DNA from 2 places in the Pseudooceanicola profundi genome. Region 1 is predicted to be linked to the other one. Evidence: riboswitches for the same ligand, from Rfam matches in the RefSeq annotation. Region 1 holds a riboswitch; the other holds the start of a gene.
What was found. A riboswitch is a leader RNA that binds a small molecule or an ion and turns the genes downstream of it on or off. The one in region 1 is predicted to bind cobalamin.

Region 1 (5,592 bases):
GCAGGACAGCCTTGGCCGTCAGGTGCCGTTTCCGGCGCGTCTGGGCAATCCGTCGGAATATGCCCGGATGGTCGGGTCAATTGTTGAAAATCCAATGCTCAACGGCGAGACAATCCGCCTCGACGGGGCAATCCGGATGGGGCCGAAATGACATTTACGCTTGATAACAGGGGTATGAGCGACCGCGCCGTCGCGATTGCCGACAGGGTCGAAACCTTCGTGCGCGAGGTTGTGGCACCCTATGAGTCAGATCCGCGGCGGAGCTCGCACGGGCCCTCGGACGTGCTGGCCGTTCATCTGAAGGAAGAGGCGCGCAAGGCCGGCGTTCTGACACCGCATATCCCCGCGGACGGGGCGCATTTGACGCACCGGGAAACCGCCTGCGTGCTGATCCGGTCGGGCCTGTCACCGCTTGGCCCCGTGGCCTGCAACACTGCCGCGCCCGACGAGGGCAATATGTATCTGCTGGGCAAGGTGGGCTCGCCCGAGCTGAAGCGCCGGTTCCTCGATCCGATGGTGAAAGGTGCGATGCGGTCGGCGTTTTTCATGACCGAACCTTCGGAGGATGGGGGGGCCGGGTCTGACCCGTCGATGATGCAGACGACCTGCCACATGGACGGCAACCACTGGGTGATCAACGGCCGCAAGACCTATATCACCGGGGCCGACGGGGCCGGGCTGGGCATTGTCATGGCGAAATCGGCGGATGGCGCCTGCATGTTTCTGGTGGACCTGCCCGACCCGGCGATCCGGATCGAGCGTGTTCTGGATACGATCGACAGCTCCATGCCCGGCGGTCATTCCGTCGTGACCATCGACAATCTGCGCGTGCCTGCGGACCAGATGCTGGGCTTGTCCGGCGAGGGGTTCAAATACGCGCAGGTGCGGCTGTCACCGGCGCGGCTGACCCATTGCATGCGCTGGCTTGGCGCCTGTATCCGCGCCAATGAGATCGCCTCGGATTATGCCAACAGGCGGCATGCCTTTGGCAAACCTCTGGTGGATCACGAAGGTGTCGGTTTCATGCTGGCCGATAATCTGATCGACCTGAAACAGGCAGAGCTGATGATCTACTGGTGTGCCGATGTGCTGGATACCGGGGTGCTGGGAACCGCCGAAAGCTCCATGGCCAAGGTCGCGGTCTCAGAGGCGCTGATGCGTGTGGCCGATCGCTGCGTGCAGGTGATGGGCGGGCAGGGGGTGACCGCGGATACGATCGTCGAACAGGTGTTCCGCGAAATCCGCGCCTTCCGGATCTATGACGGGCCGACCGAGGTGCATAAATGGTCGCTTGCCAAAAAGATCAAGCGGGACTGGAAACAGGCGCAGCAGGGATAGGCCGCACGCGCCGGTCGGGCGGCTGACCGGCGCGCGCAGCCCATTGCGTCGTGTCCCGATACGCGGTAATCGGAACCTGCTTCGGTCCGGGCGTCTGACGTCCGGTGAAAAGGGAATGCGGTGAGGATTTCGATCCGATTCCGTGGCTGCCCCCGCAACTGTAAACGGAGAGCGAAGCCGGACCATGTCACTGTCCCCGCCATGCGGGACGGGAAGACCCGGCCAAGCCTTGACCCGCGAGCCAGGAGACCTGCCGAAGCCGATCACCTTGTCCGGACGCGGGGCGCGTTCGTGGCTGCGGACCTTTCCGTCGTGGTGGCATTTCGGGGCCGGCGGCGGGGGCATCTCCTTCCTTCGGTCAAAGCTATGGCCATGCGGGCCCGGGTACGGGCGCTGCGGGGAAGGAAAAGATATGAAACAGGTTTTCAGGGCCGCGCTTGCGGTCTCTTGCACGATTGCCGTGCCGGCACAGTCGCAAGATGTCATCGGGCTGGACCCGATCATCGTATCGGGTGGGCTGATCCCGGTCGAGGCCGCGCACTATGGCCGCGCCGCCACTGTCATCACTGGCCGGGAGATCGAAGAGCGTGGGATCCTCTCGGTACAGGAGGCGTTGCGCGCGCTGCCCGGGGTCGCCGTCAATGGCGCGGGTCACAGCAGCACTCAGGTGCGCATCCGCGGCGGCGAGGGCAATCACACCCTCATCCTGATCGACGGGGTCGAGGCCGCGGGCGGCGACGGGGAATATTTCCTGACCGGGCTGGAGACCGCCAATATCGACCGGATCGAGGTGCTGCGTGGGCCGCAGTCGGTCTATTACGGGTCCAACGCCTCTTCCGGGGTGGTCAATATCATCACCAGGAAGGCCAGCGGCGGGCTTCAGTACGGCGGCAGCGTGGAGGCCGGGTCGGGCTGGATGGCCTCCGGGTTTCTGGCCTATCGCGGCGACCGGGGCGGGGTGTCCTTCGGGCTCACCAAACGCGACGACAGGGGATATGATTATTCCGGCTCCGGCGGGGAAAAGGACGGGATCACCCGCTGGACGCTGAACCTGGCCGGCGATTACGCGCTGACAGAGGGGCTGACGCTGGGCTTCACCTATCGCAGGTCGGAGGAGCGGTTCGATTCCGATCTCAATTCCTACGTAGCGGCGACGGCAGACCAGTATGTGGTCGACGATCCGACTGCCTTTACCGACCGCGACGAGCAGACACTGCAGGTCTATGCCGACTATGCGACGCCGGGCGGCCGGCTGACGGGGCGGCTGTCTTATGAATATACACGCAATGAAGAGAGCAGCAGCCTCTACGCGCCGAGCGATACCGACAGCCGCGCGGCCAAGCTGCGGCTGAGCTACGGGCTGGACGGGGCCGTGGAGACCGCCGCGCATCTGGTGATCCTGATGGCAGAGAGGGAACGCGACAGCTCTGCCGCCAATCCGCTTTATGCCCGGTCGAACACCTCCTATGCGCTGGAATACCGGGGCAGTTTCGGCAGCGGGCTGGATGTGCAGGCCGGGGCGCGGTTCGATGACAATTCGGTCTTCGGCGACAGCGTGACATGGACCGTCGCCGGGTCCTACCAATTTGCCGGCGGGGTCCGGCTGCATGCCTCGGCCGGCACGGGCGTGGTCAATCCCAGTTATTTCGAGCTCTATGCCAACAGTTTCGGCTATGTCGGCAACCCGCGCCTCGATCCCGAGCGGAACCGGTCTTTTGACATCGGGGTGGAACTGCCCGTGGCCCAGGGGCGTGGCACGCTGGATGTGACCTATTTCAACGAAACGCTGACGGATGAGATCACGGCGATCAGCACCGGCCCCGGGACATACAGCTACATCAACCAGTCGGGCGACAGCGCCCGTCAGGGGGTAGAGGTCGCGGGCCGGATCGCGGCAGCCGAGGATCTGGATCTGCGGCTCAGCTATACCTATCTGGACGCGACGAACCCCGATGGCAGTGTCGAAATCCGGCGTCCCAGACATGAGCTCGGGCTGGGGGCGACGCTGCGCAGCTTTGGCGGGCGCGGGACGGTTTCGGCCGATGCGCGGTTCGTGTCCGGCAATTACGACAGCCAGTTCTTTGGCAGCTATGCCACGGCGCAACTGCCGGACTACTGGAAGGTGGATGTCGCGGCGACCTACCGGATCTCTTCCAATGTTCAGGTGAATGCCCGGGTCGAGAACCTGTTCGACAAGGTCTATTCGGACAGCTGGGGCTATGCCTCGCGCGGGCGGACCGTCTATGTCGGGCTGAGCTCCAGTTTCTGAGGCGACGGTGGTGGGAACAGGCAGATCGGTCAGGGTGGTGAAGGTGCGGGGGATGGGCGCAGCGATGGCCCTGACCCTGACATTGGTCATGGGTCTGACCGGGGCCGCCTCTAGCGACGGGCCGGGCGGTGCGGTGCCAGAGATTGGGCCAGAGATTGGGCCAGAGATTGAGACTGTGGCCGGACCTGTGACTGAGACTCTGACCGGGCCAGTGGATGCGGCAGTCCGTCCCGGGCGGGTGGTGTCCATCAATCTGTGCACCGATCAGCTGGCGATGATGCTGGCGGCGCCGGGGCAGCTGCTGTCGGTCAGCCATCTCGCCGCCGATCCGCAGAGCTCGGCCATGGCGGACAGGGCGGCGGGATATCAGCTGAACCGGGGCCGGGCAGAGGAGGTCTGGCTGATGCAGCCCGATCTGGTGCTGGCCGATGCCTTTACCGACCCGGCCACCGTGGCTTTGCTGCGCCGTCTGGGGCTCAACGTGGCGGTCACCGCCCCGGCCTATGGCATGGCCGATATTCCGGCGCGCCTGCGCGAGGTCGGCGTGGCGCTTGGCCGGGCGGAGGCGGCAGACCGGGCAGTGGCCGCATTCCAGACCCGGCTCGCCGCCCTGCGCGAGGAGGTGGCGCATCATCCCCGCGCCGCGCTCTACTACGCCAACGGCTATACATCCGGTGACAGCTCGCTTGCCGGAGAGATCATCGCCACCGCCGGCTTCGCCAATATAGCCGGCGAGGCGGGGGTGCCGGCGGGCGGCCATCTGCCGCTGGAGGTGCTGGCGCTGGCGGCGCCGGAGCTTGTCATCTCCGGCCGTCCCTACCCGGGCGGGTCGCGGTCGGAGGAGGTGCTGCATCATCCCGTTCTGACAGCCCTGCAGCGCCGTACTGCCGGGGCCGTGCACACCAGCGCCGACTGGGTCTGTGCCACGCCCCATGTGCTTGAGGCCATCGAAGAGATGCGGGAGACCCGCCGCCGGATGGAGCGCAGATGACCCGCCTGTTATCTGTTCTTCTGCCGCTGGTCGTCCTGCTCTGTCTGGGGTCGCTGGTCATCGGTCCGGCGCAGGTGGGCGTGTCGGAGAGCCTGCGCGCGCTGCTGGGCGGCGGCGATGGCCCGCTGGCCCTTGTGATGCGCGAAATTCGTCTGCCCCGGACGATCCTGGCTGCCAGCATAGGCGCCTCGCTGGGGCTGGCGGGGGCGGCCCTGCAGGGCTATCTGCGCAATCCGCTGGCCGAACCGGGGCTGATCGGCGTGTCGGGCGCGGCCGCTCTGGGCGCGGTGCTGGCGATCCAGACCGGGCTGGCGGCGGCGTTTTATCTGGCACTGCCACTGGCGGCGCTGGCGGGGGCGGTGCTGGCGGTTGTGCTGCTGCTGTCGCTGGCCGGACCGCGCGGCGGGGCGCTGACGCTGATCCTTGCCGGCGTCGCCCTGTCGGCCCTGACCGGGGCGCTGACCTCGCTGGTGCTGAACCTGTCGCCGAACCCCTTTGCCGCAAACGAGATCGTGTTCTGGATGATGGGATCGCTGGCGGACCGCTCGATGCTGCATGTCTGGCTGGCGCTGCCGGTCATGGCCATAGGCTGGGCATTGCTGCTGCCGCTCGCCCGCCCGCTGGAGGCGCTGACCCTGGGCGAGGATGCCGCCGCCGCCATGGGGGTCAATCTGGCGCGCCTTCGCTGGCAGGTGGTGCTGGGAACCGCCTGTGTCGTAGGCGCGGGCACCGCCGTGGCCGGTGTCATCGGCTTTATCGGGCTGGTTGTGCCGCATCTGCTGCGTCCGCTGGTGGGGGCGCGGCCCGGACCGCTGCTGATCGCCTCTGCTCTGGGCGGGGCGGCCATGCTGCTGGCGGCCGATATCGCGGTGCGCGTGGTGCTGCCCGGGCGCGATCTGAAACTGGGGGTGCTGACCGCGCTGGTGGGGGCGCCATTTTTCCTGCATCTGGTCTGGCGGACGGGGCGGATATCGGCATGAGCCTGTTTTCGGTG
Region 2 (5,592 bases), 1.0 Mb from region 1:
CGCCCTTGAAGGCCACGGCGCGGGACAGGATGCGGCCGTCGACCTCTGGCAGGGCGACGTTCATGGCGATGTCGCGGGCGGAGAGGCCGGTGAGGGTGTCGGACCAGACCTCCTCCGACGTGGCGGAGAGGACGACCTGGAAGACCGGGCTCTTGTTGGCGGAGGCGGCGGTCAGGGGGTTCTGACCGGTTTCGTCGCCATGCGGGGAGCCGACCGCGAAGCTGGTGAGGTTGAGGATGAGCTCCGGCGTGGTTTCGGTGAAGAGGTGGTCGAGCGTGGCGGCGGAGACCGGGTCCTTCAGGGAGGCGACGTAGACGGGAAGCGGGTTCAGACCGGCACGCAGGAGCTGGCGGGTCAGGCGGTTGACCGGGCCGAGGTCCCCGGCCTGCAGGAGGGCGCGGTAGAAGACAATGGGGACGGTGGGCGCGCCTTCGGTCCAGCTCTGACGGAGCATCGTCAGGTCAGGGCCCTCGGCGCCGGGCCAGTAGAGGCCGGATTTGAGCAGGGGGCGGGGCGGGGCCGGGCGCTCCGTATCGGCGATGATGGCGCGGGCATGGGTGAGGAAGGTGGTGGCATTTTCGGGGCCGCCTTCGACGAGGGCCTGCCAGAGAGCGGTGTAGTCGTCTTCTTCGATGGTGGAGAGGGCGCGGAGTTCCGCATCGGGTTTGTCGTCGCCGGGCAGGGCGGCGAAGGGCACGCCGGCCTCTCGCAGGCGGGCGGCGTATTGGGTCAGGCCGTAGGACCAGTAGGCGGCGCCGCCGAGGATACGGGCGATCACGAGTTTCGATTTTGTCGCCGTATCGTCGAGATGCAGGTCCACGGACATCGGATGCTGCAGGTTCGACAGGTTGGCGAGGCGGAGGGTTGGCGGGTGCTCCATCGTCGCACGGGCCTGGGAGAGGGCGGCGAGTTCGGTATCGGCGGCGGAGATCACGATCAGATCAGCCGGGGTCTGGTTGAGATCGACCGCTTCGGTGTCGTCGACACGTCCGGGGGTGGCGGCGAGAAGGTGCATGGCGGGCTCCGGATCGCCTCTGCGAGGCGAGGCCTCCGGCGGGAGTATTTCGGGAAAGATGAAGGGGGCGGTCAGGCCGGGGTGGGAAGGGATTTTTCCATGAATACCGAGGTATTGTTATCTTCGTAATCGCCGAAGGGGCCGCGCCGGGTGAAGCCGTGGCGTTCGTAGAGGCGGCAGGCGGCGTCAAGTTTGTCGGCGGTTTCGAGGCGGAGGAGGGTCAGGCCTTCCGCGCGGGCGGTGTCTTCAATCTGACGCAGGAGGGCGGCACCGACGCCACGGCCACGGGCGGCTTCGGTGACGAAGAAGCTTTTGACCTCGCCATAGCCGTCGCAGAGTTTCAGGGCCGCCGTGCCGAGGGTTTCGGTCCCGTCGCGGGCGGTGAAGAAGCGCACGTCGGGTTTGGCCAGCGCGGCATGGGAGAGGAAATGGTTCTCCTCCGGGTTGAAGAGGCGGCGCATCAGGGCCTGGCTGGCATCGAGAAGATCGGAGGCGGGCGGGATCAGCGGATTGCCGGGTTCGACGGTGATCATGCGGGAACTCCGTCCGATACCAGGGCCTTTTCGATGGCGGCGCGGTCGAGGCCGGTCTGGCCGATCACGACGAGGCGGGTTTCACGGGGGGCCGTGCCAAAGGGCTGATCGTAATAGGTGTCGATGCGCGGACCGACGGCCTGCAGGGTCAGGCGCATGGGTTTACCCGTGACGGCAGCAAAGCCTTTGAGGCGGAGAATGCCGTGGGTCCGGATGACCTCGGCCACCTGTTCGGCATAGGCTTTGGGATCGGCGATTTCGCCGCGGGTGACGACGAACGACTCGAATTCGTCATGGCCGTGGTCGTGCTCATGGTCGTGGTGGTCGTCGTCTTCGTCATCATCATGGTGGTGATGATGATGGACCTCGTGGCGGGCCTCCATATCGGCCTCGGCGGCGGTCTCAAGCCCAAGCAGGACCTCGGTCGGCAGGGCGCCCATGGCGGCCTGGACGATGCGGACACCCGGGCGGACGGCTTCGGTCAGGGTCTGGGTGGTGGCGGTGAGGGCCCTGCTGTCCATCAGGTCGGACTTGTTGACCACGATCATGTCGGCACAGGCGAGCTGGTCTTCGAAGAGTTCGGACAGGGGCGTTTCGTGGTCGAGGTTCTCGTCCATCGCGCGCTGCGCATCCACGGCGGCCACGTCATGGGCGAAGGTGCCGGCGTGGTGGGCCGGGCCGTCGACCACGGTGACCACGCCGTCGACGGTGACGCGGGTGGAGATCGCGGGCCAGTTGAAGGCGCGGACCAGCGGCTGGGGCAGGGCGAGGCCGGAGGTCTCGATCACGATATGGTCGGGGCGGTCGTCGCGGTCGAGGAGCTTTTCGAGTGTGGGGATGAAATCCTCGGCCACGGTGCAGCAGATGCAGCCGTTCGACAGCTCCATGATGTCTTCTTCGCGGCAGGTCTCGTCACCGCAGCCGCGCAGGATGTCGCCATCGACGCCGAGATCGCCGAATTCATTGATGATGAGCGCGATCCGCTTGCCGTTTGCATTCTGCAGCATATGGCGGATCAGCGTGGTTTTGCCGGCGCCGAGGAAGCCGGTAACGACGGTGGCGGGGATCTTGGCGGGCATGGGGGCCTCTTCAAAAGGGGGAAAGGCGGCCCTTGCGGGGCCGCCCGTAACGGTACTCGACTGGCCTGCGGATCAGGCGGCGGCGAAGAGCCGTGGTGTGAAGAGCTTTGCGAAACCGGTGTCGCGCAGGGTCTTGGCGCCAGCGAGGACGGCAAGATCGGCCAGCGGTTCAATCAGGACAACCATCATATAGGCGGCGCCGAAGGACATGACGGAGGCGACGGTGGTTGCACCAAAACCCTGGCCGTAGAAGGCCCAGAAAGCGACCCATGCGACAACTCCGGCCTGGAAGGTGGTCGAGAGCGCAAAGGCTTGTTTGTAGCTCACATCGGCATAGCGGGTGCCTGCGGGAATGATCCGGCGGGCCAGCAGCGACATAGCGTAGAGCGGCGCCAGCAGGGTGGTCACGTTGATCGTGTACTGCGGCAGGTCGAAGGGTGCGAAAAACACGCCCTGAGCCAGAAGGCCAAGCGCCAGACCGATGGCCGCAGGGGCCGCGCCAAACAGCAGGAAGAGGGTCGAGCCCAAGATAAAGTGGACCTCTGACACGCCGACTGGGAAATGCGGCAGGATCTGGAAGAAGACAAAGGTCAGGATGGTCGACGTGACCGTGCCGATGGCGAGCCGGGCGACGTCGCCGGTCTTGACCTGATCCCATACCAGCTTGGCGGTATAGGTCGCGGCGGCGGCCGCTGTTCCATAGCTCAGCACCATTTTGGCGCCAGTGACAATTCCGGGTTCGATATGCATGTTCTGTCCTCCTGGACCGTCATCCCCGACGGCCGGTTGATATGGCGCAGGGCTGGTCTCCTGGCTGGCGGGTCTCTGCGCTGTGCCGCCTTCCCGGTTTCCCAGTGGCTCTGGCACGCGCTCTCCGCTGACAGTCGCGGGGGCGGCTGCGGCTGAAGGCCCCGGATTGGGTCACCTGTTCCGCATTCCCATTTGATCCTCGGGTGGTGTGCACCCTGATGAGGAACCTTGCCCTTTTGTAGTGACGTGGCGGCACGATCCGGTCAAGGGGCGAAAATGGCGGATTGCGGCGCAGTGGAGGGGGGCTGGGCAGAGCGTTGCTAGGGATATGCGCAATATATTGGGGATAACCTGCATGAGTGACCCATATGCTGAGGGCGCAAAGTTGACAGAAGGGGGGCGGTTCCGTCACCCTTCTCCGACAGCCGGAATCACCGACAGGCCCAGAATTTGCGCTTTTCCAAACTCAGACTGACCGGGTTCAAAAGCTTCGTCGACCCGACCGACCTGCTGATACAGGACGGGCTGACCGGCGTTGTCGGCCCGAATGGCTGCGGCAAGTCCAATCTGCTGGAGGCGCTGCGCTGGGTCATGGGGGAAAACCGCCCGACCGCGATGCGGGGTGGCGGGATGGAGGATGTGATCTTTGCCGGCGCGTCGTCGCGCGGGGCCAAGAACTTTGCCGAGGTGGCGCTGCATATCGACAATAGTGAACGTCTGGCGCCCTCGGCCTTCAACCATGCCGACGGGATCGAGATCGTGCGGCGGATCACCCGCGATGTGGGCTCTGCCTACAAGGCCAATGGCAAGGATGTGCGGGCGCGGGATGTGCAGATGCTCTTTGCCGATGCGTCTACGGGGTCGCATTCGCCCGCGCTGGTGCGGCAGGGCCAGATCTCAGAGCTGATCAATGCCAAGCCCAAGTCGCGGCGGCGGGTGCTGGAGGAGGCGGCGGGGATCTCCGGCCTCTATCAGCGGCGGCACGAAGCGGAGCTGAAGCTGAACGGGGCGGAGCAGAACCTGACCCGGGTCGATGATGTGATCGAGGGGCTGGCGCAACAGATGCAGACGCTGGAGCGTCAGGCCCGCCAGGCGCAGCGCTACCGCGCCATCGGTGCCGAACTGCGCCGGGCGGAGGGAATGCTTCTCTTCCGTCGCTGGCAGGAGGCAGAGGAAAGCCGCAGCGTGGCACTGGACGCGCTGAAAACCGCGGTGATGCAGGCAGCTCAGGCCGAAAAGGCGGCGCTGGACGCGGGCAAAGGTCGCGCGGCTGCCGAGGCCGCGCTGCCCCCCCTGCGGGAGGAAGAGGCCATCGCAGGCGCGGTTCTGCAACGGCTGGTCGTGGAACGGGATGCGCTTTCCGAAGAGGAGACGCGGGCCGCCGAGCGGATCGAGGCGCTGCGTGCGAGACTGGACCAGCTGGTTCGCGACCGCGACCGTGAGCAGGGGTTGAACCGCGACGCAGGCGAAACGATTTCGCGGCTTGAATGGGAACAGAGAGAGCTGGCCAAGGCCAGTGAAGGCCATTCGGAGGCGCTTGCCGCTGCTGCGGAAACCGCGCGGCAGGCCGGGGCGATCCTGACGCAGCGCGAAAACGATCTGTCGCAACTGACGGAAGATGTCGCACGGCTTGCGGCCCGGCATCAGTCGGCCCACCGGGTTCTTGATGACAGCCGCCGTACCATGACGCGTACCGAGGCGGAGGTCGAAAAGGCCCGGGCGGCTGTTGTCGCGGCACGTGAGGTTCTGGTCAGCGCCACGCAGGAACGCGGCGCGGCGGAAAATGCGCTGAGCATTGCGCAGCGCACCGCGCAGAATGCCGAGGATACGCTGGCCGAAGCCGATGCCGCGCGCGGGGAAACGCAGCAGCGCGAAGCGGAGGCGCGCGGCGCGCGGTCCTCGGCAGAAGGTGAGGTCAACGCGCTTGAGGCAGAGACCACGGCGCTGGCCCGGCTGATGCAGCGCGATACGGCCGAAGGCGGGCAGGTTCTGGACGCCGTTCGGGTGACGCCCGGCTATGAACAGGCGCTTGGCGCGGCATTGGCCGATGATCTGCGGGCGCCGCAGGTGGCAGAGGACGGGCCGTCGGGCTGGCTGGCAATGCCGGAATACGGCGCGTTGCCGGGGTTGCCCGGAGAGGTCCGGCCGCTGGCCGATGTGGTGACGGTCCCGGAGGTTCTGCGCCGCCGGATCGCGCAGATCGGGATCATTGAGC

Region 2: linked by a shared signal. The riboswitch ahead of ACRARG_RS09200 (energy-coupling factor ABC transporter permease) and the one ahead of ACRARG_RS04000 (TonB-dependent receptor plug domain-containing protein) in region 1 are both predicted to bind cobalamin.

What each region holds. Positions count from the first base shown of each region.
Region 1 covers NZ_JBPAXZ010000001.1:818,838-824,429, reverse strand. The annotation lists gene ACRARG_RS04010 (SDR family NAD(P)-dependent oxidoreductase) at 1-151, shown strand, start outside; gene ACRARG_RS04005 (acyl-CoA dehydrogenase family protein) at 175-1,338, shown strand; cobalamin riboswitch at 1,404-1,610, shown strand; gene ACRARG_RS04000 (TonB-dependent receptor plug domain-containing protein) at 1,751-3,607, shown strand; gene ACRARG_RS03995 (ABC transporter substrate-binding protein) at 3,660-4,598, shown strand; gene ACRARG_RS03990 (FecCD family ABC transporter permease) at 4,595-5,578, shown strand; gene ACRARG_RS03985 (ABC transporter ATP-binding protein) at 5,575-5,592, shown strand, end outside.
Region 2 covers NZ_JBPAXZ010000001.1:1,846,121-1,851,712, reverse strand. The annotation lists gene cobN (cobaltochelatase subunit CobN) at 1-1,015, opposite strand, end outside; gene ACRARG_RS09210 (GNAT family N-acetyltransferase) at 1,087-1,548, opposite strand; gene cobW (cobalamin biosynthesis protein CobW) at 1,545-2,627, opposite strand; gene ACRARG_RS09200 (energy-coupling factor ABC transporter permease) at 2,700-3,377, opposite strand; cobalamin riboswitch at 3,411-3,623, opposite strand; gene smc (chromosome segregation protein SMC) at 3,828-5,592, shown strand, end outside.